DNA from 3 places in the Nocardia sp. NPDC005745 genome. Region 3 is predicted to be linked to each of the others. Evidence: riboswitches for the same ligand, from Rfam matches in the RefSeq annotation. Region 3 holds a riboswitch; each other region holds the start of a gene.

Region 1 (9,575 bases), on a different contig from region 3:
GCGACGACTGGGCATGGGCCAGCGAGGCGGCGGCCCGTGACGTCGCTTCCGGCGCGGCGGACCAGGCGATCGTCTGCTGCTGGACCGGCACCGGCGCCTCGATCGCGGCCAACAAGGTTCCCGGCGTGCGCGCCGCGCTCTGCGCCGACGCTTCGACCGCCGCGGGCGCCCGCACCTGGAACGACGCCAACGTCCTCGCCCTGAGCCTGCGTTCGACCTCCAGCGCCGAACTCCGGGAAATCCTCGATGCCTGGTTCACCACCGAACCGAGCGCAGGCCACGACGACCAGGCCAACATCGCCCATCTCTCCGAGATCGAACGGCGAGTCTGACGCAGGCTCCCTACCCGATCCGCAGGCGACCGCCGAGCGGGATCAGGACAGGGCGCGGTCGAGGTCGTCGAGGAGGTCTTCGACGTCTTCCAGGCCCACCGAGATACGCACGACGCCGTCGGTCAGGCCGATGGTGGCCCGGCCTTCGGGACCCATGGCGCGGTGGGTCGTGGTAGCCGGGTGCGTGATCAGGGTCTTCGCGTCACCGAGGTTGTTGGAGATGTCGACGATGCGCAACCGGTTGAGGACTTCGAAAGCGCGCTTCTTCGCCTCGTTCTCGGGTGCGCTCAGCTCGAAGGTGATCACGGTGCCGCCCGCGCTCATCTGACCGGTGGCCAGCGCGTACTGCGGATGAGATTCCAGGAACGGGTACCGCACCCAGCTGACGGCCGGGTTGCCCTCCAGGAAACGGGCGATGCGCAGGGCGGAGTCCGCCGAGTGGCGCACCCGCAGCGGCATCGTCTCCAGGCCCTTGAGCAGGGTCCACGCGTTGAACGGGCTCAGCGCCGGGCCGGTATGGCGCATCAGCGTTTTCACCGGGCCGTCGATGTAGTCCCGGTCGCCGAGGATCGCTCCGCCGAGCACGCGGCCCTGCCCATCGATGTGCTTGGTGCCCGAGTAGACCACCACGTCGGCGCCGAGTTCGAAGCCACGTTGCAGCAGCGGAGTGGCGAACACGTTGTCCAGCACCACTTTCGCGCCCGCCGCGTGCGCCAGCTCGGTCACCCGGCGCACGTCGACCAAGGTCTGCATCGGATTGGCGGGCGTCTCGAAGAACACCGCCTGGGTGGGCACCGACAGCGCCTGCTCCCACTGGTCGAGATCCTCGCCGTCGACGAAGACGGTCTCCACGCCCCAGCGCGGCAGGATCTCGTTGCACACCACGAAGCACGAGCCGAACAGGCTGCGCGCGGCGACGAGCCGGTCACCCGCCTTCAGCAGCGCGCCCAGCGCGGTGAACACCGCGGACATGCCGCTGGCGGTGGCGAAACACGCCTCGGCGCCGTCGATCAGGCGCATCCGCTCCTCGAACATGGCCACCGTGGGGTTGCCGTAGCGGGAGTACACGAAATGCTCGACCTCGCCGGTGAACGCGGCCTCCGCGGCCTCGGCGCTCTCGTAGACGAAGCCGGAGGTCAGATAGAGCGCCTCGGCGGTTTCCTCGAAACCGGAGCGCCGCAGCCCGCCGCGCACGCCCAGCGTCGCGGGACCGACGCCGTCGGGCAGCGGCTTGTCGAACGCGCCGCCGGTGATCACGACTGCCGCCAGGGCAATCCGAGGGCACGCCAGCCCGCGCCGCCGCGATGCCCGAATTCGTCGAGCGGGCCTTCGAAGCCCTCCAGCACGTTGTAGGAGGTGCGGTAACCCGCCGAGGTTGCGGCGATCGCCGCACCGATCGAACGCTGACCGGAGCGACAGAGGAAGACGACGGGAGCCTCGGGATCGTGGCCGTCGAGCGCCTGCTTCAACTGCTCGACGAACGTCTCGTTGCGCGCGCCCGTGGAATCGACCCACTCGATCAGCACGGTGGGCCGTTCGATCGAACTGGTGTCGGGGACGCCGACGAACTTCCATTCCGCTTCCGTCCGCACGTCCACGAGGACGGCCTCGGGATCGTCCCGCAGCAGCTCCCAGGCTTGCTGTGGGGTGATGTCACCGGCATAACTCATGTGCACCTCCTGCGAATCCGCACTTGCCGCGCCCGGGACCAAGGCGCCGCCAGGTCGTCACCCGGAGCACCCCACCGCGGAGGAGGGTTGCCGACCAGTAATGCCGGGGCTTGACACTGGTTCTCATGACCTTCGACTGAGATTGCACCGACCCGGGTCACCCTGTCAAACGGTGGCGCACACTGCGCGAACGCTCAGGTGCAGACCAGCCACTTACCGCCGGATCGGGTGAGATTCCAGGTCGAGGTCCGCTCCTGCCCGTCCACCTTCGTGGTCACGGTCGCCTTCCCCCGGTCGCCGTCCATGATCGGACTGTCGATTTTCGTGATCTCGACCGGCTTTCCGGCGCCGTCCTGCCCCGCCAGCGGCGAGCGGGTCGCGTCGAAACCCTGGCACGCGGTGCCGGGCGGCGGCACGGCGTCGCTGCGGTTGGAGCCGTCGACGAAATTGCGGACGGCCGCCGCGATGCGGTCGGCTTCTGTGACATTTTTCTCAGCGGGCGACAGCACGCCGCCGAGCACGATCGCGATCAGCACGATCGCCGCGACCACCGCGGCCGCGATGAACGGGGCCGCCGAGCGCTTGTCGGTCTGATCCACCCGGATGATCTCGTCCTCGCCCGGGGTCGGCTGCTGTTCGGTCATGGCTCGATGATCCCTGGTCGGCGCGGGTATCGAGCGATCGACCCCCGGCCGCGGACCAGGGCGGCGCCGGCCGGGTCCGGCCGTCCGCGATAGGCCGCGCGCGAGCGGGTAAGCGACGATTGTGGCTTTCGACGGCATCCGCCGAGTTCACGCACCGACGCGGGGTGGCATCGGCCATCCCGATAGAATCGCGGGACGGCGGCCTGCTGTCATAGCGAATCGGCAGCTCCACGCCGCGGCGAACGGAGCACCGTGCAGCCACGAGCCGGCAACGCAGGCGTGCGCCCCGAGGGCGCGACCGAGCCGGTGCGTCAACTTAGCCTAAGCTAAGCCAGACGTCATTAATTGTTTCGACCGTAAGGTGCGCGTAAAGAGATGACCGAACAGAGTGCAGTAGAGGATGGCGGTGTTCGCGAGCCCTCCGTGGTGACGCAGGCTTCCTCCGCCGGGCCTGACGCGCACACCGCGAGGACCCGCCCGCTCCGCATCGCGATCGTGGGCGCCGGTCCGGCCGGGATCTACGCCGCCGACGCGTTGATGAAGTCCGATGCCGAGGTGAGCATCGACCTGTTCGAGCGCATGCCCGCGCCGTTCGGGTTGATCCGCTACGGCGTCGCGCCGGACCACCCGCGGATCAAGGGCATCATCACCGCCCTGCACAAGGTGCTGGACAAGCCGCAGGTGCGCCTGCTGGGCAATATCGACTACGGCACCGACATCACACTGGACGACCTGCGGGCCTTCTACGACGCGGTGATCTTCTCCACCGGCGCCAACGCCGACCGCGCCCTGCCCATCCCCGGCATCGACCTCGACGGATCCTTCGGCGCCGCCGACTTCGTCTCCTGGTACGACGGCCACCCCGACGTCCCCCGCACCTGGCCGCTGGACGCGGAGAAGGTCGCCGTCCTCGGCGTGGGCAACGTCGCTCTCGACGTGGCTCGCGTGCTGGCCAAGACCGGCGACGAGTTGCTGCCCACCGAGATCCCGCCGAACGTCTACAAGGGCCTCAAGGCCAACAAGGCCGTCGAGGTGCACGTCTTCGGCCGCCGCGGGCCCGCCCAGGCCAAGTTCACCCCGCTGGAACTGCGCGAACTCGACCACTCCCCCACCATCGAGGTCATCGTCGACCCCGAGGACATCGACTACGACGAAGGCTCCGAAGCCGCGCGCAGGCATTCCAAGCAGGTCGACATGGTCGCCAACACGCTCGAGCAGTGGGCCATCCGCGACGCCGGTGACCGGCCGCACAAGCTGTTCCTGCACTTCTTCGAATCCCCCGCCGAAGTGCTCGGCGAGAACGGCAAGGTCGTCGGCCTGCGCACCGAGCGCACCCAGCTCGACGGCACCGGCAACGTCAAGGGCACCGGCGTGTTCAAGGACTGGGACGTGCAGGCGATCTATCGCGCCGTCGGCTATTTGTCGCAGAACCTGACCCAGCTGCCGTTCGACGACCAGGCGGGCACCGTGCCGAACGAAGCGGGTCGCGTGATCGCCGACGAGAACGCCGACGGCGCCGCGCGCTACATGCCCGCGACCTACGTCACCGGCTGGATCAAGCGCGGCCCGGTCGGCCTGATCGGCCACACCAAGGGCGACGCCAACGAGACCATCGCCTGCCTGCTGGACGATGCTCCCGGCTTCACCCCGGCGCAGCGCCCCGAACCCGAGGCCGTCACCGAGTTCTTGGAGAGCAAGGGCATCCCGTTCACCACCTGGGCAGGCTGGTACCGCCTCGACGCGCACGAACGCTCCCTCGGCGAGCCGGAGGGCCGCGAGCGCGTCAAGGTCGTCGAGCGCGAGGACATGCTGCGCGCCAGCGAACCGCACAAGGTCTGATCACCCCGGCTGCGAACCGACTCCGCTGCCACAACGACACCCCAGCTGTGGCAGCGGAAAATTCGACCCTGAGGCATTCTGTACAAGTGTTCGATGCCCACCTGCACATCTTCGACCCGCGATTTCCGCTGGCCGAGAACGAGGGCTACCTGCCCGACCCGTTCACCATCGCCGATTACCGCAAGCGCATGTCGCGCTTCGACGTCGCGGGCGGCGCGGTGGTCAGCGGGTCGTTCCAGGGCACGGACCAGACCTATCTGAAGGCCGCCCTCGCCGAACTCGGCGAGGGCTGGGTCGGCGTCACCCGGCTCGACTTGGACGCCACCGACGAGGAAATCCTCGAACTGGACCGCATCGGCGTGCGCGCGCTGCGGTTCAACCTCAAGCGGGCGGCGGCCGACATCACCGGAATGACGTTGCAGGCGTTGCGCGCGCACGAACTGGCCGGCTGGCACGTCGAGGTCTACATCGACGGCACGATGCTGGCGTCGCTGCAACCGGTCATCTCCAAGCTGCCCGCGCTGTCGGTCGACCATCTGGGCATGTCCGCGGAGGGGCTGCCCTTCCTGCTGGATCTCGTCGACCGCGGAGCCAAGGTCAAGGCGACCGGTTTCGGCCGGGTCGCGATGAATGTGGCCGACACGCTGCGCCGCGTCCACGCGGTGAATCCCGAAGCCCTCATGTTCGGCACCGACCTGCCCGGCACAAGGGCCGGACGCCCGTTCCGTGACTCTGATGTGGATCTGCTCTGCGACGTGGTGGGCACCGACATGTACGCGGTGCTGGAGGACAACGCGCGCGCGTTCTACCGGCTCCCGGCCCGCGAGCGCGTGGTCAGCGACGATCCGGCCCCCACGCTGCCGCTGTACCGCCCGGAACCGCCGACCCTCCGGCTGCGCCGCGACGATCTCCCGGAAAACCGGGCGGGCGATACGATTCCGTTCCCCGCCATCGATCGGTAGCGCTCAGACGGCGAAGACGCCGACGAGCCAGACCCCGGTGGCCAGCAACGCGCCGAAGAGTTCGATCAGGATGGACAGGCCGACGCCCTTCAACGCGTGCACCGTCGCCTGCCACGCTTCCCGGTTGACCCGCAGCCGCTGGAGTTCGGAAAGATACACGCCGAGAACGAAACCCACGAACAGGCCGATCACCGGGATCACGAAGAAACCGATGATGCCGAGGACCGCGCCGAGGAAGACCGCCCGGCCCGCCACGCCCGCGTCCTTCATCTTGCGTCCGGGCCACGTGTATTTGACGACGCCGGAAAGCACCAGCAACAACGCGCTGATCGCGAAAACCGTCCACGCCGTCGCGCCACCGGTGAGGAAGGCCCAGACGGCGATGGCCGCGAAGATCAGGATGACGCCCGGCAGGATCGGCACGACGACCCCGACGAGGCCGACCAGAATCGCGAGGCCGGCGAGAAGGTTGTACCACCCCTGATCAGACAGCGCTTCCACACGTGCAGCCTAGAGCGGCCCACAGCCGCGGGCGAGCCGTAGCAGCGCGGCGTTATTGTCATACTGTCAATACACCCCTCCCGGTCGCGTCCGGGAGGACACACCGGTCACCGGTGTGCTGGATCAACGACGAACCGAGGTAGGGCGTGAGCACTCCATCCACCGCCAAGCAGGGCCCGCTCGCGGGCATCAAGGTCATCGAGCTGGCCGGCATCGGTCCCGGTCCGCACGCCGCGCTGCTGCTCGCCGATCTGGGCGCCGACGTGGTGCGGGTGCAGCGCGCGGGTCAGCTGCCGGGCGGATTCGACCGGCCGCAGCTGCGCGGCCGGACCATCGTCGAGGCCGACCTCAAGGATCCCGCCGACATCGAGAAGGTGCTCGGCCTCGTCGAGAAGGCGGATGTGCTGATCGAGGGCTTCCGCCCCGGCGTCACCGAGCGGATGGGCCTGGGTCCGGACGACGCGCTGGCCCGCAACCCGCGCCTGGTCTACGGACGGATGACCGGCTGGGGCCAGGAGGGCCCGCTGGCCGACCGCGCGGGACACGACATCAACTACATCTCCATCACCGGCGTGCTGCACGCCATCGGCCGCAAGGGCGAACGCCCGGTCCCGCCGCTGAACATGGTGGGCGATTTCGGCGGCGGCTCGATGTTCCTGGTGTTCGGCATCCTCGCCGCGCTGGTCGAGCGGCAGCAGTCCGGTAAGGGCCAGGTGATCGACGCGGCCATGGTCGATGGCGCCCTTGCCCTTTCGCACATGATCTGGGGTATGCGCGGCTCGGGCGCCTGGTCCGACGAGCGCGGCGTCAACCTGCTCGACACCGGAATGTCGTTCTACGACACCTACGAGACCTCCGACGGCAAGTACATGGCGGTCGGCGCGATCGAACCGCAGTTCTACGCCCAGTTGCTCGCCGGCCTCGAGATCGACGCGGACGGCCTGCCCTTCCAGCTCGACCCCGCCGGGCAGGAGACGCTGAAAAAGCTGTTCACCGAACGTTTCCGGACCAAGACCCGGGACGAGTGGTCCGAGATCTTCACCGGCACCGACGCGTGCGTCTCACCCGTGCTCACCTTCGAGGAGGCGACGCGCAACGAGCACATCGCGGCTCGCGGCTCGTTGCTGGAGCTGGACGCCATCACCCAGCACGCCCCCGCGCCGCGATTCTCCCGCACTCCCAACGGGATTCCGACACCGCCGCCCACCACCGCGACGCCGATCGAGTCGGTCTGGGCAGACTGAGCACCCGGCGGGGTGCCGTGGCGCGTCGCCCGGCACTCCGTCCCGCTGCGGGTAATTGAAAATTACAACATACCAACCGGTTCGACAGCTCGGCACCGGGCCTGCCATACTGTCCGCGAGCAGGCGGCTTTCGTGGGCAGCGAACTTCTCCGGGCATCGTCCGGTCCGCTCCTTGACCGCCGCTCGAGTTGGCGGCCGAGGCGCCGTGCGAGCTTCCGCACGCCGCCCGGGCACGACCAGGGCCAGTCCCGAGGGGTGACCGGCCACTCGTGCCCGGCGGCGCTCGGAGGGGAGTGCCGCCGGCGGCGGCTCCCCTCCCCCGGATCAGAACAGCGAAATCTCCTCAGTAGCAGGTCAAGGGCGTCAGCGGGTCCGCGGCGCGGGGCGTCAGCGCGGCATAGGCGGACGCGATGGCCTTGACCGCCAACCGCAATTCGGGCTCCCGGTGGGTGAACGGCAGCCGCAGGAACCTTTCGAACGCGCCCTGTACGCCGAATCGGGGCCCGGCGGCGAGCAATACGCCGTGGTTGGGCGCCGTGGCGGCGAGCGCGGTGGAGACCGAGGTCGGCAGCTGCGCCCACACCGACATGCCGCCCGCGCCGACGGTGACGCGCCAGTCCGGTAGTTCCTCGGCGAGCGTGTCGAGCAGAGCGGCACGCTGCGAACGCAACTGGTCGCGGCGGCGGTCGAGAATCACGTCCGCGTGCTCGAGCAGGTGCACGGTGGCCAGCTGGTCCATGACGGGGGTACCGAGGTCGACGGTGGAGCGGATGCCGAGGAGCTTGGTGATCAGCGTCTGATTGGTCCGTATCCAGCCGACCCGCAGACCGCCCCAGAACGATTTCGAGGCCGAGCCGATGGTGATGATCTCGGAGCCTTTGGCGAAGGCGGCGACCGGCGGCGGTGCGATGTCCGTGCCGAGGCCGAGATCGGCCATGGATTCGTCGATCACGACGGTCATCCTGGTATCCCTGGCGATGGCGGCCAGTTCGGCGCGGCCGTCGGCGTCCAGCAGCAAGCCGGTCGGGTTGTTGTAGTCCGGCACCAGGTAGGCCAGGCTCGCCGCGGTCTGCCGGGCGGCACTGCGGATTCCGTCGAGATCCCAGCCGCCCGCCGGATCCTCCGGCCGCAGCGGCACCGGCACCGGCCGGGCGCCGACGTCGCGGATCGCCTCGATGGCGTTCGGATAGGTGGGGTGATCGATGAGCACACGGGCGGCGGGCGCGGTCAGCACGTTCAGCAGCAGGCGCAGGCCGTGCTGGGCGCCGAGGGTGACCAGGATCTGGTCGGGTTCGGTCGGCAGCCCGCGCGCGGTGTAGCGGCGGGCGATCGCCTCCCGCAGCGCCAGCACGCCGACCGGGTCCATGCCGTGCGTGCCGAGGTAGGCCGGAATCCCTTCCAGGGCAGCTGAGTACGCGTCCTGCATCTCCAGCGGGGCGGCCATCGCGGCATAGGTCATGTCGATGGTCGGCAGTTCGGGCGAGGCCATCATCGCCAGGATGCTCCTGGCCGGTTTGACGCCGTCGTGCTGCACGTCCCGGGGCAGGGCCACCGTGCTGCGCGAGCCCTGGCGGCTGATCAGGTAGCCGTGTTCGCGCAGCAGCGCGTAGGTGGAGGTGATGGTGGTGCGGCTGACCCCGAGGGTGGCGGCGAGATCGCGTTCGCTGGGCAAGGCGACACCCAGCGGTGCGCGACCGTCGTGGATCAGCAGGCGGATGCCTTCGGCGAGGGCCAGATAGGCCGGACGGGCGGAGCGCCGCCCGGCCGGATCCGGATCACCGTCGTGCGCGTGCCGCCAACGGCCCAGATCGCGGGCCAAACTGCCCGCGCCGATCACTCTCGTCGCCATGCGGTCCAGTATCGGCCGATTGGATATTCCTTGGCAAGGCCAGTAGCGCGCACGCTGGCGGACATGACCGCCCTCGCCACCCTGTTCCTGGTCGCCCTGTCCGGCTACCTGATCCACCGCTTCGCGCCGAAACGCGACGAGCGCGCCTTCCGTCTCGAGCGCTTCCACCCGGGCACGCCGATGTCCGACCACATCCCTTCACACTACGATTACCAGCGGCGATACTCTGATCTCGCCGCGATACACGGCCGACTGGATGTGCCGGATCCGGGCGTGCCCAACGGCGCGTAATCCTCACGAAGCCTCTCGGGACCGCCCGCTTCGAGGCACGGAAGAGCGCTGACGAAAGCCATAGCGCCCGCATCAGGCCAGTGCGGCAGCCACCCGCGTCCCGTCATGTGACTTCAGGTCTCTCCACCGCGCGCACCCGGCTCGGCTACCGCTTCTTCAAAGGCCAGTTCTGAATAACTGGACTGCTAATTGCCTATTTGTCGGTCCCACGGTGCAGACTTGGCTCCATGAGTGACGCCATGA
Region 2 (9,575 bases), on a different contig from region 3:
GATGAAACCGTCCGCGGCGTCGGACTGCACGTAGGCGTCGATCCGCTCGGCGACCGCCGCGGGCGTGCCGACGAACTGCTGGCGTGCGGTGACCTCGATGATCAGCTCCCGGATGCTGAGTCCTTCGGCTTCGGCTCTGGCCCGCCAGGATTCGGCGACCGCGCGGGGATCTTTGGCGTGCCGCACGCGGCCGCGGGTGATGTTCACGTCGTCGACGGGCTCGACGTCGGGTAGCGGTCCGTCCGGGTCGTATCCGGACAGATCCCGGCCCCAGACCTGTTCGAGGAAGGCGATCGCGGTCTGCGGGCCGACCTGTTGGAGGCGGATGTGCCTGGCGCGTTCCTGCGCCTCGGCCTCGGTGTCGCCGAGGACGAAAGTGGCTGCGGGGAAGATCTTCAGCTCGTCGGGGGTGCGCCCGTACTTGGCCAGGCGGCCTTTCAGGTCGGCGTAGAAGCGCTGCCCGTCCTCGAGAGTGCCGTGGCCGGTGAAGATCGCGTCGGCCGTGGCAGCGCCGAATTCCCGGCCGTCCTCGGAGTCGCCCGCCTGCAACAGCACTGGATGCCCCTGCGGGCTCGGCGGCAGCACGAATCGGGCGGTGATGTCGAACTGTGCTCCGCGATGGCGGATTTGGGGGATGTCCCGGGCGAACACCCCGGCCTGCCGGTCGACGACCAGTGCGTCCGCGGCCCAGCTGTCCCACAGCGCGCGGGTCACCTCGACGGTCTCGGCCGCGCGGTGGTAGCGCTCGCCGTGCTCGAGATAGCCGCCGCGCCGGAAGTTCTCGCCGGTGAACGCGTCGGAGGAGGTCACGACGTTCCAGGCCGCGCGGCCGCCGGAGAGATGGTCGAGCGAGGCGAATTGCTTGGCCAGCTCGAACGGCTCGTTGTAGGTGCTGTTGATGGTGCCGGCCAATCCCAGCTTCTCGGTGACCCCTGCCAGCGCGTTGAGCACGGTGAAGGTGTCCGGCCTGCCCACGACGTCGAGGTCGTGGATGCGGCCGCGATGTTCGCGCAGCCGCAGCCCTTCGGCGAGGAAGAAGAAGTCGAACAGGCCGCGCTCGGCGGTACGCGCCAGATGCTCGAACGACGCGAAGTCGATCTGGCTGCCCGACTCGGGGTCGCTCCAGACGGTGGTGTTGTTCACGCCGGGGAAGTGGGCGGCGAGGTGGACCGGCTTGCGGGGCTTGTCGGTCACGATGGGGTGCCTTTCGTGCTGATCGCGTAGCGGCTCGCCGGACGGGGCAGTTCGAGGCGCGCACGTAATGTGCTGTCCGACAGCGCCTTCCGGTCGAGGCCGGGCAGCAGGCGCACTGCGGCCGGAAGCGCGAGCGGCCGCAGGACGACGCCGTCGGCGGCCTCGGCGCTGTCCACCGCCGCGAGCACTTCGCGCAGTGTCTCGGCGGTCCCGAGATGGCGCAGGGTGCTGAACGCTGCGGCGCGGACCGGGCCGGCCCAGCCGTCCAAGGTGCGCGCTTCCGCCCGTGCCGCGTCCGCGGAGCCGGCCAAGTGGATGTCGAGATCCAGCAGCACGTGCACGCTGTCGGGGTCGCGTCCCGCGTCCGCGAGCGCCGCGCGCAAGGCAGTGCGCCGGGCCCGCGCCGCGTCGAGATCGTCCGCGCCGATCCGGTCAGGTCGGCGCGGCGCAGCGCGACCGCGGTGGCGGCCGCGCCGTCGGCGCGCACCGCGACGATCGGTTGGCCCTGCGGCGAGCGCGGTGTGATGGAGGGTCCCTTCACGGCGAAGTTGTCGCCGGTGAAGTCGATGTAGTGCAGCTTGTCCCGGTCGACGAAGCGGCCGGTCGAGGCGTCGCGGATCTCCGCGTCGTCCTCCCAGCTGTCCCACAGCCGGGTGGCGACCTCGATCGCCTCGTCGGCCTCGTGCCACAGCGCGGCCGCGTCCTGCGCCGGTTTGCGCCCGAACGCCCGCGCCTGCTCGTCTCCTTCGGAGACGGTGACCTCCCAGCCCGCCCGGCCGAGCGTGGCGAAGTCCAAGCTCTGGATCGCCTTCGCCAGATGGAACGGTTCGGTGTGGGTGACCGGCGCCTGGGGAATCAGACCGACGCGGTGGGTGGCGGCGGCTACGCGGGCGGCGATCGCGACCGCGTCGAGCCTGCCGCGGGTGGCGCCGGGGCCGCCGGGCTGCACGCCGAACGAGTCGGGCAGGAACACCGCGTCGATGCCCGCTTGCTCGGCCGCGACGATCACCTCGGTCCAGTACCGTCCGGTGAACAGGTCCTCCGCGCGCGAGTCGGCACGCCGCCAGGACGCGGGGTGCGCGCCGGTGCCCGCCGCTTCGACGGCGAGGAAGAAGCCGGAGTGCGCCATCAGGCCGTGCCCTCCGCTTCGATCTGCTGCCGCAGCGCCGGATGGGTCCCGGATCCGGCGACATCGGGTCCCAGCAGCAGCGCCTGCTGCCATAGTGCGGCGCGCATGCCGCGCGCGGACCGGACCGCGCGGCGGTCGCGCTCGGCGCGGACCGGGGCGACCGCGTGCACGCGCGGGTTGCCGGAGGTGTCGGCGGCACGCGGGGCGCGCAGACGGGTGCGCCACCAGCGCGCGGGATCGGGTGCGAAGACGGCGGGGGCGGACGGGACGTCCGGCGCGGGAGACGGTTCGGCGTCGGTGGCGGCCGGTTTCCGGTTGAAGGCGGAGTACACCATCAGGGCGATCCTTTTCGGTCGGTGCCACCACGGCTTGTGGCCGATGGTGGGCTCCGGTGCGGGGGGAGGGGTGATCGCGCAGGACGCGACGGCGGGTTCCGGGCGGCTGCGGCACGGGGCTCAGCGCTGCTGCCGGTCCAGCACCCGACTGTGGCGGTAGGTCGGACGGGGCATTACGACACGCCTTTCGGGATTGCGGGCGCCGGGATGGCCGACAAGAGTTCGCGGGTGTATTCGTGCCGCGGGTTGCCGAAGATCTCCGCGGTGCGGCCGGATTCGACGATGCGGCCGCGCCGCAACACCGCGACGTAGTCGCTGATGCGGCGGACCACCGCCAGATCGTGCGAGATGAACAGGTAGCTCAGCGCCAGTTCGGCCTGCAGGCCGTCCAGCAGTTCGAGGATCTGCGCCTGCACCGAGGCGTCTAGTGCGGAGACCGGTTCGTCGAGCACCAGCAGCTCGGGATGCAGCGCCAGCGCCCTGGCGATGGCGACGCGCTGACGCTGCCCGCCCGACAGCTCGGCGGGCTTGCGCTGGGCGAACCCGGACGGCAGCGCGACTTGCGTCAGCAATTCCGCCACCCGGTCGCGCCGCTGCGCACGACTGCCGACTCCGAACGCGCGCAACGGTTCTTCGATGATCGAGCCCACCCGCCAGCGCGGATCCAACGAGGCGTAGGGGTTCTGATACACCACCTGGAAGCGTTTGCGCAGCGCGCGCAGCCGCGACCCGCGTGCCTTCGACAGCGGTTGTCCGTCGAAGCTGACCTCGCCCCGATCGGGTTCGGTGAGCCGCAACGCGATCCGCGCGGTGGTGGACTTGCCCGACCCGGATTCGCCGACCAGCGAGAGGGTCTCGCCGCGGCCCAGTTCGAAGCCGACCCCGGCCACCGCGGTCACGCTGTCGCCCCCGTGCGCCCGGAAGGTCTTGTGCACTTCGCGCAAGACCAGCAGCGGCTTACCGTCGCGTGGCTTGGGCTCGCGGTAGCCGCCCGCCGGAGCGAGGCTGGGCGAGGCGGCGAGTAGGCGCTTGGTGTACGGGTGGCGCGGTGTGGCCAGCAATTCGGCGGTCGGGCCGCTCTCCACCACCTCGCCGCCGTTGAGCACGACGAGCCGATCGGCGCGTTCGGCGGCGACGGCCAGATCGTGGGTGATCAGCAGCACCGCCGTGCCGCGCGCGGCGATCTGCTCGGCGAGCCGGTCCAGCACCCGGCGCGCGACGGTCACGTCGAGCGCGCTGGTCGGCTCGTCGGCGATGACCAGGTCCGGCGCGCAGGCCAGCGCCGCGGCGATCAGCACCCGCTGGCGCTGCCCGCCGGACAGCTCGTGCGGGTATTGAGCGGCCCGCAGTTCCGGCCGATCCAGTCCCGCGTCGGCCAGCAGTTCGATCGCCCGCGTCCGCGCCGCCTTTCGGTCGGCCAGCCCGTGCACCAGCAGTGCTTCGGCCACCTGATCACCCACGCGCCGGACGGGGTTCAGCGACAGCCCGGGGTCCTGGGGGACGAACCCGATGCGAGCTCCGCGCAGCCGCCGCAGCGCGCGTTCGGAGCCGGTGTCGACCACGGCGCCGTCGAAGGTCACGGTCCCCCCGATGGTCTCGGCGTTCGACCCGAGCAGGCCGATCACGGCGTGGGCGAGCGTGGATTTGCCGGAGCCGGATTCGCCGACCAGCGCCACCACCTCGCCGCGGGCCACCGTGAGCGAAACCCCGTTCAGCGCGGTGGCCGCGCCGGTTCCCGACCGGTACCGAACCCGCAGGTCCTGGACCTGCAGCAGCGGAGATTCCGAGGCGTTCACGGGTGTTCTCCGTTCCCGATCGCGCGTCCGAGGCGCTGTGCGGCGAGCACGACGGCGATGATGACGAACCCGGGCAGGGTGGTCATCCACCACGCGGTCGCGAGATAGTTGCGGCCCTCCGAGATCAGCGTTCCCCACTCGGGGGTGGGCGGCTTCGCGCCGTAACCGAGGAAGCTCAGCGCCGACACCGCCAGCACCGCCATGCCGAATTCGACCGCGGCCAAGGCGAGTACGGGCTGGTAGGCATTGGGCAGCACATGCCTGGCCAGCACCGTGTACCAGCGCACCCCCGCGGCGTGGGCCGCCTCCACGTACACCGCTTGCCGGACCCGCAGCACTTCCGAGCGCATCACGCGCGCGAAATTGGCCACCAGCGAAACGCCCACCGCGATCGCCACATTGCCGGTGCCGAAGCCGAGCGCGGTGACCAATGCGAGCGACAGCAGCAGCGCGGGCACCGACAGCAGCACATCGACCGACCGCATGACCACGGCGTCGACCACGCCGCCGATCGCGCCCGACAGCAGCCCGAGCAGCGACCCGGTGACGAGCGCGATGCCGACGGCGGCCAGCGTGGCGGTCAACGAGAGCCCGGCGCCGTGCACCATCCGGGTGTAGAGGTCGCGTCCGAGATTGTCGGTGCCGAACCAGTGTTCGGCGCTGGGGCCCTGGAACTTCTGCGCGGGCACGCCGGTCAGCGGGTCGCCGCCCGCGAAGACCGACGGCACCAGCGCCCATCCCACGGCGAGCAGCGCGACAGCGCCCGCGATCAGCAGTCCGGCATTGCCGCGCAGCCTCTTCCAGCGCACGGCCGGGCGCCGCAGACCGGGCAGCACCGCTGTGCGCCGTTCCTCGATGACGTCAACCACGAGTCCTCACCTCCTCGGCCGGCGGCGCGCCGAGCGCGAGTCCGGCGGCGGTACGAATGACGTAAGCGGCGTCAGGCACGGATGATCGCCTCCTCGGCGGCGTCGACGGCGGTCCGCTCGGACTCGCCGCCCGCGGCGCGGGAGCGGGTGGCGATGCGCGGGTCGAGCAGCGGATACAGCAGATCCACCGCGAGATTCACGGCCACGAACACCGCCGAGGTGAGCAGCACGATGCCCTGCACCACAGGGATGTCCTGCGCCAGCACCGCGGTCTGGGTCAGCCGCCCGACGCCCTGACGGGCGAAGACCGTCTCCACCACCACCGATCCGGCGAGCATGTTGCCCACCAGCACCCCCGCGATGGTGAACGCGGGCACACTGGCCGGACGCAGCACGTGCGTGCGCCGCACCCACCAGCGCGATCCGCCCCTGGCCAGGGCCACATCGACGAACGGCTGACGCCAGGTCGTCTCCAGCCCGGCGGTGAGCACCTGCGCGATGACCGCGCCGATCGGCAGCGCCAGGGTGAGCGCGGGCAGCACCGTGCCCGCGAACCCGTGCCCGCCGAACGCGGGTGCCAGCCGCAACTGGAACGAGAACACCTGCAGCAGGAGCAGCCCGGTCCAGAAGGTCGGCACCGAGACGCCCAGCGACGGCAGCGCGGCCAAGGCGTTGCGCAGCCACGGCCGACGGGTCTGAGTCGCCGCGAACGCCAGCGCGACGCCACCGATGACCGCGAAGAGCAGAGCGGTGCCGGTCAACGCGAGCGTGGCGGGCAGCGCGTCACCGATCGCGCCGGTGACCGGCTGCCCGGTGGCGATGGAATGCCCGAGATCGCCGGTCACGGCGTGCCCGAGCGCGGTCCAATACTGTTCCCACAGCGGCCGATCCAGCCCGTAGCGGGCCTGCAACTCGGCGATGGCGGCCTTGTCCACCGGGGTGCCCGACCCGCCTCCATCGGCCGCGATCGAGACCGGGTCGGCGGGCAGCAGGTACAACACCACGAACGACAGCGTGAACGCCGCCCACAGCACCCAGATCGCCTGCAACACCCGCAGGGCCAGATAACGCGCCATGACTATCGCCCGCTCAGCCAGGTGTCGAAGAACTGCAATCGCGCCGAGGCTTCGAACTTCAGGTCCTGCGTGCTCGCCGCCGCTCCGATCGCCTGGGACAGCTCGACTGTCGGGATCAGCAGGCCCGCCTCGAGCACCTGCTGCTGCGCGGTGTGGATGAGCCCGTTGCGCACCGTGGTGTCCACGGTGGCGACCTGCCCGTTCAGCGCGTCGTCCAGCGACGGGATGGCGCCGCGCGCATTGAGATTGCGCCCGTCGAGACCGAAGGAGGTGCGCAGGATGTCGCCATCGGCGCGGGTGGTGTTGCCGTAGAAGGTGTCGAAGTCCTTGCTGTTCTGCCGCGCCGTGGTCTCCGCCACCGACACCAGGTCCAGCTTCAGTTCGACGCCGACCTGCCGCAGTTGCTGCTGCACCAGTTCGAGGATCGCCTGGTTGCCCGCGAACACCTGGCTGAAGAGCACCGAGAACGTCAACCGCTCACCGTTCCTCGTCCGGATGCCGTCCGCGCCGGGCACCCACCCGGCCTGGTCGAGGATGGTGCGCGCCTTCGCCGGGTCGAAGGCCAGCCGTGCCGAGAGGTCGGTGTAGCCGGGTGTGGTGCTCGCCAGCGGGCTGGTCGCGGGCTTGAACTGCGGGCCGAGCACGGTGTCCACCAATTGCTTGCGATCGATCGCGGGCAGCAGCGCCTGGCGCACCGCCGGATCGCGCAGCGGTCCGCGTGTGACATTGGGCTGCAGCCCGAACGGCACGCCCGGGTTGGCGGTGCTGAGCACCCGGCCGCCCGCCGCCTCGATCTGCGGCGCGTCCTGCGGCAACGCGTCGCTGATCGCGTCCAGCTGCCCGGAGGCGAGACTGCCGGTGCGCACGCCGGATTCGGGCACCACGGTGAACTCGATCTTGTCCAGGTATGCCTCGCCGCGATGGGCGAACACCGCCGAACCCCAGTGGTAGCCGCTGCGCTTGGCCAGCGTCACTGCGGCGTCCTGGCGGTAGGCCGCGTAGGTGAACGGCCCGCTGCCGACGTTGTCGCCGAGGCAGCGCTGCTCGGCAGGCTTCGCCGTGGTCACGTCGGCGAGAATGCCGAGCTGGGCGGTCGAGACCGCCTGCAGGAATTGGGCGTTGGGCTTGCTGAACTCGACTCGGGCGGTGAGCCGGTCGACGGCCGTGGTGCCCACGTAGCCGGTGAGGTAGCTGCTGCCCAGCGGCGCCTTGCCCGAGCCGAGCCGCACGACCGAATCGAACGTGTTGCGCACCGAATCGGCGGTGAGCGGCGTGCCGTCGCTGAAGGTGACCCCGTCGGTGAGGTGGAAGGTGAAGACCTTCGCGTCGGGGCTCGCTTCCCAGCTCTGCGCCAGCCACGGCTTCAGCTCGCCGGTGGCCGGATCCTGGTCGGTCAGCGAATCCACGATCTGCCGGGCGACGTACAGCGTCTGGTTGGTGCCCGCCTGGGCCGGGTCCGAGCAGGTCGGCGCCTGGGACAGGCCGTAGCGCAGGGTGCCGCCCGGCCGGGGCGGGCCCGCGTCGCCGCCGGGTGCGGCCGAATCACTGCCGCAGGCGGCAATGGTGGTGGCCGCGGCGAGCGCGCCGGCCAGCGCGGCGATTCGGTGACGGGTTCGGATCACGAGGCGACTCCAGATACTTCGATGCGGGCGAGCTGCTCGCCCGGCTGGGGAAAGGCGTCGGCGACACCGGTCGCCGACGGCCGGCCGGGCATACAGCGGCGCTGCGTCATCTGCTCAGCGTTTCTTCGGCAGGCCGGGTGGGTTGATTCGCGATTCGGGGCGGTCGCGGGTGCGGTGGACGCACTCATGACGGGTCCTCGACGATCACTTCGGTTCCTCCATCGGTCCCGGCGGAAGCACCCGCACCCGGTGACCGGGGGGTTGCTGCGACGTCGACGAGCCAGGTCTCTCGGTCGCTCTGGATGGTTGGCGCCGACCCCCTGTCAACCGATGTGAGGGGCGAGCCGAATCATGATGCCCAGCAAGGGAAGGCTGGAACAAGAGAAGTAATCAGCGTGAGCGTAGACCTTGTCCACGCCAGTTGATCGGGTCTTTGTAGTAACCAGGCGTGCGCTGCTTCGCCGAGGGGCGGTGCGAGCTGTCACGTCCTCGCGGACGGGCGCCCAGCGCCGGACGACAGCGGTCCGATGCAGCATACGGGTATCGCCAGGACTGGGGAACGCGGGTCGGCCACGCGGAAGCCTGTTTCGGGCAAACGAGACTCGCCGCGAAATTGCTGTACGCAATCCGTGCTGTTGGAGCCGTTTGCCGGAGTACTGTGCCCCTCGATCGTTCCGCCGATGAGGAGGTTTCGTGATCACTTTGCGTCGTCTGACCCAATTGTCCGCTGTCGCGACCTGTTCGGTCGCCCTCGCGTTTGCCGGGCCGGGTGCCGCGTTCGCGGCTCCGGATGCCACGATTCCCGCGTTCTCCGATCTCTCCGCGCCGATCGCCGCCCCCGGTGACCTGTTCGGCGCCTATCAAGCCGCGCTCGACGCGCTGCGCGCGCTCGGTATCCAGCCGTTCGCGTACCCGAGCGCGTCGGCGTTCTGCCTCGACAACACCACGGCCGGGCTGGCGCCCGCGGTGGCGGGAGCCATACCCGGGCCGTGGCCGAAGAACACCGTGCAGCTTCCCGGACTGGACCTCAGCGCCGTCAAGGCCGGGCAAGCCATGTTCACCTTCGTGCCCTACGGCCTCGGGCCGGACGGCGCGAACACCGCGGGAATGCAGGTGGCCTGGCTCAATCTGAGCAACGGACGCAGCGGAACGGCCGCCATGGGGCCGCTGGCCGACATCGCCCGCGCGATGATCCCCGCTGCCGTTCCCGCGGATCAGCGGCCGGTGGCCGAGCAGGCGATCCGGGACTTCCTCTTCGCGGCCCTCCCCATGGGCGGGGTGCGGGCGGTCCCGGTGGACACCGGCAAGGGCACCGTTCTCGCCGCGGTGTTCGGCACGGTGCAGAACGGCGCCAAGTCCTGCTTCTTCCTGCCGACGGTCGGAATCACCGCGGTCCCGTGAGATTCAGCTGTCGCGGCGCGGCGCCGCTCCTGGGAGCGAACGCCCCTTCCAGTGCGCCGTGCCGCGACGGCGGGCCCGGTGCGAACGCGCCCACAGCAGCAGATACGCCGCCACCGACACCGGATGCGCGAGGGCGGCGGGCACGTCCGCGCG
Region 3 (9,575 bases):
GGGCTACCCGGAATACTGAACCGGCGGCGCGACTTGTCCGGCGTACCGACGGCAATCGCTCTACCCTGGTGAGATGCGCAGGTCGTCATTGCCACCGGTCGCCTGCCGGGTCGCGGACACCCTCATCTCCCGGGGCCATCACGGTCTCATCGTCGCCCAGCCGGAGCCGACCCACACCGCCGCGGACGCCGCACGGGCCCTCGGCGTAGACGTGGGGGCGATCACGAAATCACTGGTGTTCCTGCTCGACGACGACCCGGTGCTGCTGCTGGTCTCGGGAGCGCACCAAGTCGATCTGGCGAAGACCGGCGCGCGCCTGGACGGGACGCTGAGCCGCGCCCCCGCCGAGGTGGTGCGGGCGGTGACCGGTCAGCCCATCGGCGGCGTCGCACCGGTCGGCCACCCGACCAACCTGCCCACCTGGGTGGACAGCGCGCTGGGGCGCCATCGGGAGCTGTGGGCAGCGGGCGGGCATCCGAACACCATCTTCCGCACGTCGTTCCCGGAATTGCTGCGGATCACCGCGGGTCTTCCGATCGACGTCGACTGACTCGAGATTGTCGCGGCGAGTTCGGTGGGCTCCGGCGTTCGGTGGCGACGCGCGCGGCGTCGGCCGGGCATGTGCGACCTATGCCACCCCACCGGCGGGTAGCCCGGGCGTAGTTTCGTGAGGTGACCGACGCACCACGGCCCGAGACGGAACTACAGATCCCCGATGATCTGAGCGGCATCACCGCGGAGCAGTATCGCGCCTCCATGCGCCACTACCCGGCCGGCGTCACCGTCGTCACGCTGACTTCGCCGCAGGGGCCGGTCGGCTTCACCGCGACCTCCTTCGCATCGCTGTCACTGGACCCGCCGCTGGTGTCGTTCAATATCGCGCACACCTCCTCCAGCCTGTCCGCCATGCTGGACGCCGAGTCCGTCGTCATCCACTTCCTCGGCGAACACCAGCAGCACCTGGCCCACCGGTTCTCCCGGACCGCGCAGGAACGCTTCACCGACCGCGCCCTGTGGACCACCCTGGACACCGGCGAACCGGTCCTGCACGGTACCCCCATCTGGTTACGCGCCACGGTGCACCAACTGATCCCCCTCGGCGACCACACCTTCGTCGTCGGCTTGGTCACCCGGGTCCACGACAACACCGACGAGAAACCCGCCGCCGCTCCACTGCTGTACTACAACGGGCGCTACTACCGACCGATCGCCCTCAGCGACTGACCCAGCGCTCGACTACGCCACCTCGGCCGCGCCCGCACGACCGACTCCGCGGCGAGCGCGCGCCGGCCGATCCAGCTCGAGAAACCGTCAGGCACCGTCCAGCACGGCGAAGTCCACGTCGACCGGGAACGGATCACTGAGCCGGAGCACATCCTGATGGGTTTCCGCCAGCCGGTAACTGCGGCTCGCCCAGTCCAGACGGCATTCCTGGACTTGCCGGACGACTCCGCACGTAATGCATCTCGAAGTCGGTCACCACGCCGGTGCGCGGCTCGTCCGGGCTCCCTTGTTCCAACGCGTTGGCCAGTCGCCTGGCCACGTTGTTGTGCTCGAAGGTGCCGCTCCGGCAGACGATCACGTGGCCGTCGAGCACCTCGATCTGACGTTGGACGTCTTCCGGGAGTGCCGCGTAACCCTCCTCCGTGATGAGAAGGGCGGCCGGATCGGTGGCCCACACGGGCCGGGTGCTCATGAGACCGCCTCGAACTCGGGTTACCGGATACGGCGATGGTATCCGGTGTAATCACGCCATCGGGACCAGCGCGGCCTCAGCCGATGAGGCAGGGGGCCGCGCCGGTGGGGGCGGTGGAGGTGAAGGGGCGCGTTTCGGGGATGGGGTTCCACACGCCGTTCTCGGCGGTGTAGTTCCAGGTGGGGCCCGTTCGCGCGAGGATGGCGATCGCCTCGATCAGGCGGTCCACGTCGGCGGAGGTGGTGCCGAGGCCGATGCTGGCGCGCAGTGCGCCGTCCAAACCGAGGCGGGCGAGCAGCGGGTGGGCGCAGAAGCGTCCGTCGCGCACACCGATGCCGTGTTCGGCGGAGAGATAGGCGGCGACGTGGCCGGGTGCGAAATCGTCCAGGGTGAACGCGACGATGCCGACGGAGTCGGGAGTGTCGATCCAGATGCGCAGCAGTTGGACGCCGGGAATCGCAGCCAAGCCGTCGCGCAGACGGTCGGCGAGCCGGTGTTCGTGCGCGGCAAGGGTTTCGGCGTCGATCCCGCTGAGCGTGTCACAAGCGGCGGCCAGCGCGGCGGCGCCGAGCACGTTCGGCGAACCTGCTTCGTGCCGCTGCGGAGCGGACGCCCATTCGGCCGCGTCGCTGCGCACCTCGCGCACCGCGCCGCCGCCCGCGAGGTAGGGCTGCGCCGCGTCGAGCCAATCCCGCTTGCCCACCAGCACACCGGCGCCGAACGGCGCGTAGAGCTTGTGCCCGGAGAACGCCAGGTAGTCGATCGTGGTGTCCCGCAGACTGATCCGCCGATGCGGCGCCAACTGGGCGGCGTCCACCAGGATCCGGGCGCCGCACTGATGCGCGATGGTGGCCAGCCGTTCCAGCGGAAGCACCTCGCCGGTCACGTTCGATGCGCCGGTCACCGCGAGCAATGCGGCCGGCTTGCTGCACAGTTCGGCGACCAGCCTGCCGATGGTCTCCTCGACCGTGTCGGCGGCCTGCACGACGCGCCTGCCCCGCTTGGTCCACGGCAGGAAGTTGGCGTGGTGCTCGATGTCGAGCACCACGGTGTCCCCGGGGACGCAGGAGGCCAGCAGATTCAGCGAGTCGGTGGTGTTGCGGGTGAAGACCACCACCTGATCGTCGGCGGCGTCGAGGAACCGGGAGACCGATCCGCGAGCGGCTTCGTAGCACTCGGTGGAGATCCGCGAGGCGTAGCCCGCGCCGCGGTGCACGCTCGCGTAGTACGGCAGCAACTGCTGCACCCGGTCGGTGACCTGGGCCAACGCGGGCGCACTCGCGGCGTAGTCGAAGTTGGCGTAGGTCGCCGATCCGCCGTGCACCAGCGGCACGCGCAGTTCGTCGCCGGACACCCGGGCGAGTGCGGCACAGGAGTTGTCGACAGCAGTAGTCATCACGTGAATCCCGTCGGCTCAGGGACTCGCGACCGAACGATTCGGCGAGTCCGCGCTTGCCGCGCCCGGTTGGGCGTCGGCCGGGTCGTCACCCGGAGCACCCCACCGCGGAGGAGGGTTGCCGGCCAGCAAGCCGGGGCTTTGCGCTGGCACTCATGACCAGACCCGAGAGTGGCAGAAGCGCCCCGGCGCTGTCAACCACATTCCACCCGAGTCACCACGAGCACCGCGTGGACATAACCACCACGCGGCGGCCATTACAAGCACCCCCACGACGACGCGCGAGCCGCGCCCGACGAGGGATTTCCCGTCTCGGCACCGGCCCCGTCCACGGGTGAACGGGCCTCGGTTCGCTCGGCGGTTACCACCGAGCCGATCCGATGCCGATTCGACTCGGTCCCCGCTCGTTTCCCACAACGGCGCAGCTTCTCGAGCACCTCCGTATCTCGAACGCGCTGAATCCGATCGCGGCGCCCCGCTGCGACTCCCCGCTGACCGGCCGGAACAAACGGGCGTCCCGGCCCTCGCGAGAACCAGCTTCGGATCGCTCGATGAGCCGAATCACACCTTCGAATCAGCGATCTCCCGGCGAACGCGGCGGGCGAGCCGCCCACCAGCGTTTTGCCCTGCCGGAGCGGCGAATATCGACCCCACCTGCAACAACGCGCATCACACCCACCGATCCGGCATCCGGTTCGGTGAACGACAAGCGACGACAACCCCGGGTACCGTGGACAGCTGGCCACAGCGCTGTTTGCCCTTTGGTAACCCAGCTATGACACAACAACGGGAAAGTGTGAGGCAAGTCGATGGGAGGTGCGCACAGCACCATGCTCGAGACAGACGTCGACGCGCCGGCGGGCCCGTTGTCACGCGGCGATCGCGCACCGGGGGCCAGGACGCTCGTCGACATCCTGACCGCGACGGCACTCGCCCATCCCGACGCCCCCGCCATCGACGACGGCCACGCGGTGCTGTCCTATCTGGAATTGGTCGTCGAGATCGAGAACACCATGGCCCGGCTCGCCACCGCGGGCGTGCGGCCCGGCGATCGGGTCGGCGTGCGCATGCCGTCGGGCACCCGCGGGCTCTATGTGACCATCCTCGCCGTCCTCTACTCCGGCGCCGCTTACGTGCCGGTCGACGCCGACGACCCGGACGAGCGCGCCGAGCTGGTCTTCGGGGAAGCGCAGGTCACCGCGATCGTGACCGCCGAGGGCATCGAGACCACGGCCGCGGGCATCCGCGCAGCGGAGCACCAGCGCGAACAGACCTGGTCGACGCTGCCCACTCCCGGCGACGACGCCTGGATAATCTTCACCTCCGGTTCCACCGGCACTCCGAAAGGCGTTGCCGTCACCCATCGCAACGCGGCCGCCTTCGTCGACGCCGAGGCCGATCTGTTCCTGCGCGACGCCCCGATCGGTCCGGGTGACCGGGTTCTGGCGGGTCTGTCGGTCGCCTTCGACGCCTCCTGCGAGGAGATGTGGCTGGCCTGGCGCAACGGCGCCTGCCTGGTGCCCGCCCCGCGTGAGCTGGTGCGCACCGGCGCCGACCTCGGCCCGTGGCTGGTGCGGCGGGAGATCAGTGTGGTCTCGACCGTCCCGACCCTGGCGGCGACCTGGCCGGTGGAGGCATTGGAGGCGGTGCGCCTGCTCATCTTCGGCGGCGAGGCCGTCCCCCCGGAACTCGCCGAGCGCCTCGCGGGGAACGGTGACTCGGCTCGCGAGGTGTGGAACACCTACGGCCCCACCGAAGCCACGGTCGTCGCCTGCGCCGCGCGCTTGGACGGCCGGTGGCCGATCCGAATCGGCCTGCCGCTCAACGGCTGGGACCTGGTCGTCGTGGACCAGACGGGTAACCCGGTGGCCGAGGGGGAATCCGGCGAACTGGTGATCGGCGGCGTCGGACTGGCTCGCTATCTCGACCCGGTCAAGGACGCCGAGAAGTACGCGCCGCTGCCCTCCGTCGGCTGGGAGCGCGCCTACCGCAGCGGCGACCTGGTCCGCAACGACAGCGCCGGACTGGTCTTCCTCGGCCGCGCCGACGACCAGATCAAATTGGGCGGGCGGCGCATCGAACTCGGCGAGATCGACAACGCTCTGCAACACCTGCCCGGCGTCACGGGCGCCGCGGCGGCCATCCGGACCACCAAGGCGGGCAACAAGGTTCTGGTCGGCTATCTGACCGGACCCGGCCCGGACTTCGATGTCAAGGCCGCGCGCGCCGTCCTCGGTGGACAACTTCCGGCGCCGCTGGTGCCCAGGCTCGCGGTGGTCGACGAGCTGCCCACCCGCACCTCCGGCAAGGTGGACCGCGACGCGCTGCCCTGGCCGCTGCCCAATGCCGCCGAGGACGACGACGACAACGACCTGACCGGCACCGCCCAATGGGTCGCCGGACTGTGGGATGCCATTCTCGGCGCGGAGGTCGGCGATCTCGACGCGGACTTCTTCGACCTGGGCGGCGGCTCCCTCGCGGCGGCGCAGCTGGTCACCGCCCTGCGCGAACGGTATCCGCAGATCGCCGTCGCCGACGTCTACGACCACCCCCGCCTCGGCGCGCTGGCCGACCTGCTGGAACAGACCACCCCCGCGGTGGCCGTCGCCGAGCGGACAGTCCGGCCGACGCCGCTGCCCGCGCAGGCGGCGCAGGTGCTGGCCACCATCCCGCTCACCACCCTCACCGGATTGCAGTGGCTCACCTGGCTGGCGATCGTCGGCAATATCGCGGCCTGGTCCGGCTCACTGCCCTGGCTCCCCCAGCTGTCCTGGTGGTGGACGCTGGCCGCGTTCCTGCTGTTCATCTCGCCGCCCGGCCGCATGGCGATCTGCGTGGCGGGCACGCGGCTGCTGCTGCGCGGCATCCGGCGCGGCAGCTATCCGCGCGGTGGCTCGGTACATCTGCGGCTGTGGGCGGCCGTCCGTCTCTCCGAGGCCAGCGGCGCCGAGAACCTGTCCGGAGCGCCGTGGATGGTGCCGTTCGCACGCGCGCTCGGCGCGAAGATCGGCAAGGGCGTCGACCTGCACAGCCTCCCGCCGGTGACGGGCATGCTCGAACTCGGTGACGGGTGCAGCGTGGAGCCGGAGGTCGACCTGTCCGGCTACTGGATCGACGGCGACCTGGTGCATCTGGGCCCGATCACGATCGGCCCCGGCGCGGTGGTCGGCTCACGCTCGATCTTGTTGCCGGGCACCAAGATCGGCAAGAACGCCGAGGTGGCCCCCGGCTCCGCGGTATCGGGCAAGGTGAAGGCGGACCAGGACTGGGCCGGTTCGCCCGCGGTGAAGGTCGGTAAGGCACAGCACCGCTGGCCCGCGCACACGCCCGATCGTGCCCGGCACTGGGTCGGCATCTTCGGGATCACGTCGATGGCATTGGCCGCCATGCCGATTCTCGGTATCGGCGCCGGTGGGGCGTTCCTGGCCTGGTTCGTTCGCGACACCCGCACGCTCGCCGTCGGCGCCGCGCGCGCGTTCGCCGTGCTTCCCCTCGCGACCTTGCTCAGCCTGGGCGTCTACGCCGCGGCGACCATCGTCGCGGTCCGGCTGCTTAGCATCGGCCTCACCGAGGGCTACCACCCGGTGCGCAGCCGGGTCGGCTGGCAGGCCTGGGCCACCGAGCGGCTGCTGGATTCCGCGCGCACCTTCCTGTTCCCGCTGTACGCCAGCCTGCTCACCCCCCTGTGGCTGCGCTTGCTCGGCGCGAAGATAGGTAAGAGCGTCGAGGCGTCGACCGTGCTGCTGCTGCCGAAGTTCACCACCGTCGCCGACGGGGCGTTCCTGGCCGATGACACCATGATCGCCGGTTACGAACTCGGAGGCGGCTGGCTGCACATCGGGGAGGCGAAGGTCGGCAAGCGCGCTTTCCTCGGCAACTCCGGGATGACCGCGCCCGGCCGCCGTGTCCCGAAGAACGGGCTGGTCGCGGTGCTGTCGGCGGCGCCGTCCAAGGCGAAACCCGGCTCGTCCTGGCTGGGCAGCCCGCCGGTCCGGCTGCGCCGCGCCGCGGAGAACGCCGATACCGCGCGCACCTTCGACCCGCCCGCGCGCTTGCGGGTAGCCCGCGGCATCGTCGAAACCTGCCGTTTGGTCCCGGTGCTGGTGACCTTCGCGATCGGGCTCGGCGTGCTTTTCACCCTCGCCTGGCTCGCGCAAACGTTCGGCCATCTGGCCGCCGGACTGCTCAGCGGGTTGGTACTGCTGGCGGCAGGCGCTGTCGCGGGGGCGAGCGCGGTGGCCGCCAAATGGTTGCTGGTGGGGCGGATACGCACCGGGGAACATCCGCTGTGGAGCTCGTTCGTCTGGCGCAACGAGGTCTCCGACACCTTCGTGGAAACGGTTGCCGCGCCGTGGTTCGCGCGCGCGGCGACCGGGACGCCCGTACTGAACCTCTGGCTTCGCGGTCTCGGCGCGCACATCGGGCGCGGGGTATGGTGCGAGTCCTACTGGCTACCGGAGGCGGACCTGGTGACTCTCGGCGACGGCGCGACCGTGGAACGCGGCTGTGTGGTGCAGACCCATCTGTTCCACGACCGGATCATGGCCATGGACACCGTCACTCTCGGTGCGGGCGCAACCCTCGGTCCGCACTGCGTGGCGCTGCCCGCCTCGGCGCTCGGCGACGGCGCGACCATCGGCCCGGCTTCGCTGGTCATGCGCGGTGACACGGTGCCCGCCTCGACGCGCTGGTGGGGCAACCCGATCGCGCCCTGGTTCACGGGCGACCCCGGGGCGCGCTGATGACGGGCAAGTTCTACGAAGCCCCCATCGACGAGTACCTCCCGCAGAACGGCAATCGGGGGTATCGGGTCACCCGGTACGAACTGGAGCTGGCCTATCGGGTTGCCGCCAACCGGCTCACCGGGCGCGCGGCAATCACCGCGGTGACCACCGAGGTGCGCACCCGGTTCGCACTCGATCTCGCCCAGGCGCTGAGCGTGTCGAAGGTGTCCGTCAACGGGATCAAGGCCGCGAAATTCGCCCATCAGCACGGCAAGTTGATCGTCACGCCGCAGCAGCGGATTCCGGCGGGCGGCGTGCTGGCGCTGGTGGTGCAGTACGGCGGTACCCCGAAACCGGTGCGCGGGCCGTGGGGCGAGGTCGGCTGGGAGGAACTCACCGAGGGCGCGCTCGTGGCCAGCCAGCCCAACGGCGCGGCGTCCTGGTTCCCCTGTGACGACCACCCGAGTTCCAAAGCGAGCTATCGGATCTCGATCACCACAGATTCGCCGTACTACGCGGTGGCGAACGGAACCCTGCTGCGTAAGCAGACCAAGGCCAGTCAGACCACGTGGGTGTACGAGCAGCCCGAACCGATGTCGAGCTACCTGGCGACCATCCAGATCGGTCACTACCGCAAGCACCGCATCGGGCCCTCGCACTCCGCGGTGCCGATGCACGCCGTCCTACCGCCGCGGTTGCGCGCCAACTTCGACCACGACTTCGCTCGCCAGCCGCGGATGCTCGAGGTTTTCAGCGAGAAGTTCGGCCCCTATCCGTTCGAGGACTACACCGTGGTCGTCACCGACGACGAACTGGAGATCCCGATCGAGGCCCAGGGCATCTCCATCTTCGGCGCCAACCATTGCGACGGCCGGCGCGGCGCCGAACGGTTGGTCGCGCACGAGCTGGCCCATCAATGGTTCGGCAACAGTCTGACCATCCGGCAGTGGCGCGACATCTGGCTACACGAAGGCTTCGCCTGCTACGCGGAATGGATCTGGTCGGAGGCCGCGGGCGGACCCACCGCCGACCAGCTGGCCCGCGCCGCGCGGCACAACCTCTCCCGCGAGCCCCAGGACATCGCCATCGGCGATCCGGGACCGCAGCGCATGTTCGACGATCGCGTCTACAAACGGGGTGCGCTCACCCTGCACGCGCTGCGCCTGGAACTCGGCGATTCGGGATTCTTCGACCTGCTGCGGGAGTGGACCATCCGCTACCGCCACTCGTCGGTGACCACCGAGGAGTTCACCGACCTGGCGGGGCACTACAGCCTTGTCTCGCTGCGCCCGCTGTGGGACAGCTGGCTGCTCGCCGAGCGGCTACCGCAGCTGCCGCCCTACGGCGGCGCCTCGACGGCCTGATCAGAACACCAGATAGCGGGCGGCGAGTTCCTCGACGAGCGGATCGTCCTCCGGGACGTTCGCCAGCGCGTCGAGATCGGTTTCCACCGCGATCTGCCGGGGGTCGTCGTGCTCGGTATCCCGCGGATCCTCGATGAGCTGGCGCAGCAACTTCTCCCGCACCCGGGTCTTCAGCGAATCGTTCATACCTGAGGGTGCCCCCACATCGGCGTGTTACACGGGTGTGAACAGGGTTCCCCACGGCGTATTGCGCACCACGGTGTAGATCGCCAACAAGGCGAAGAATGTCCACATGGTGGTCCGGCTGATCGACGGCAGCCGCATCTTCTGCCCGCGCCAGGCCTGGACGGTCCAGTCCGTCACCCACACCACGAACGCGACGACCAGCGGGATCG

The links. Region 3 has a riboswitch for S-adenosylmethionine ahead of ABZ420_RS25980 (aminotransferase class V-fold PLP-dependent enzyme). Riboswitches for the same ligand answer to the same signal wherever they lie in the genome.
Region 1: linked by a shared signal. The riboswitch ahead of ABZ420_RS16065 (rhodanese-like domain-containing protein) and the one ahead of ABZ420_RS25980 (aminotransferase class V-fold PLP-dependent enzyme) in region 3 are both predicted to bind S-adenosylmethionine.
Region 2: linked by a shared signal. The riboswitch ahead of ABZ420_RS33785 (ABC transporter substrate-binding protein) and the one ahead of ABZ420_RS25980 (aminotransferase class V-fold PLP-dependent enzyme) in region 3 are both predicted to bind S-adenosylmethionine.

The regions. Positions count from the first base shown of each region.
Region 1 covers NZ_JBEXYF010000013.1:115,433-125,007, forward strand. Annotated here, with positions in the region: gene ABZ420_RS16055 (RpiB/LacA/LacB family sugar-phosphate isomerase) at 1-332, shown strand, start outside; gene ABZ420_RS16060 (O-succinylhomoserine sulfhydrylase) at 375-1,589, opposite strand; gene ABZ420_RS16065 (rhodanese-like domain-containing protein) at 1,586-2,002, opposite strand; SAM riboswitch class IV at 2,017-2,133, opposite strand; gene ABZ420_RS16070 (hypothetical protein) at 2,197-2,646, opposite strand; gene ABZ420_RS16075 (FAD-dependent oxidoreductase) at 3,022-4,485, shown strand; gene ABZ420_RS16080 (amidohydrolase family protein) at 4,572-5,447, shown strand; gene ABZ420_RS16085 (DUF456 domain-containing protein) at 5,451-5,948, opposite strand; gene ABZ420_RS16090 (CaiB/BaiF CoA-transferase family protein) at 6,095-7,192, shown strand; gene ABZ420_RS16095 (PLP-dependent aminotransferase family protein) at 7,536-9,041, opposite strand; gene ABZ420_RS16100 (hypothetical protein) at 9,072-9,332, shown strand; gene ABZ420_RS16105 (methylated-DNA--[protein]-cysteine S-methyltransferase) at 9,560-9,575, shown strand, end outside.
Region 2 covers NZ_JBEXYF010000052.1:6,558-16,132, reverse strand. Annotated here, with positions in the region: gene ABZ420_RS33815 (NtaA/DmoA family FMN-dependent monooxygenase) at 1-1,197, opposite strand, end outside; partial or broken gene ABZ420_RS33810 (LLM class flavin-dependent oxidoreductase) at 1,191-2,323, opposite strand; gene ABZ420_RS33805 (hypothetical protein) at 2,323-2,658, opposite strand; gene ABZ420_RS33800 (ABC transporter ATP-binding protein) at 2,832-4,454, opposite strand; gene ABZ420_RS33795 (ABC transporter permease) at 4,451-5,248, opposite strand; gene ABZ420_RS33790 (ABC transporter permease) at 5,395-6,399, opposite strand; gene ABZ420_RS33785 (ABC transporter substrate-binding protein) at 6,402-8,021, opposite strand; SAM riboswitch class I at 8,237-8,330, opposite strand; gene ABZ420_RS33780 (hypothetical protein) at 8,715-9,422, shown strand; gene ABZ420_RS33775 (glycosyltransferase family 2 protein) at 9,426-9,575, opposite strand, start outside.
Region 3 covers NZ_JBEXYF010000028.1:57,308-66,882, forward strand. Annotated here, with positions in the region: gene ABZ420_RS25960 (2-oxo-4-hydroxy-4-carboxy-5-ureidoimidazoline decarboxylase) at 1-19, shown strand, start outside; gene ABZ420_RS25965 (YbaK/EbsC family protein) at 74-550, shown strand; gene ABZ420_RS25970 (flavin reductase family protein) at 673-1,224, shown strand; gene ABZ420_RS25975 (hypothetical protein) at 1,358-1,696, opposite strand; gene ABZ420_RS25980 (aminotransferase class V-fold PLP-dependent enzyme) at 1,773-3,092, opposite strand; SAM riboswitch class IV at 3,140-3,253, opposite strand; gene ABZ420_RS25985 (Pls/PosA family non-ribosomal peptide synthetase) at 3,923-7,834, shown strand; gene ABZ420_RS25990 (M1 family metallopeptidase) at 7,834-9,180, shown strand; gene ABZ420_RS25995 (hypothetical protein) at 9,181-9,366, opposite strand; gene ABZ420_RS26000 (DUF2752 domain-containing protein) at 9,394-9,575, opposite strand, start outside.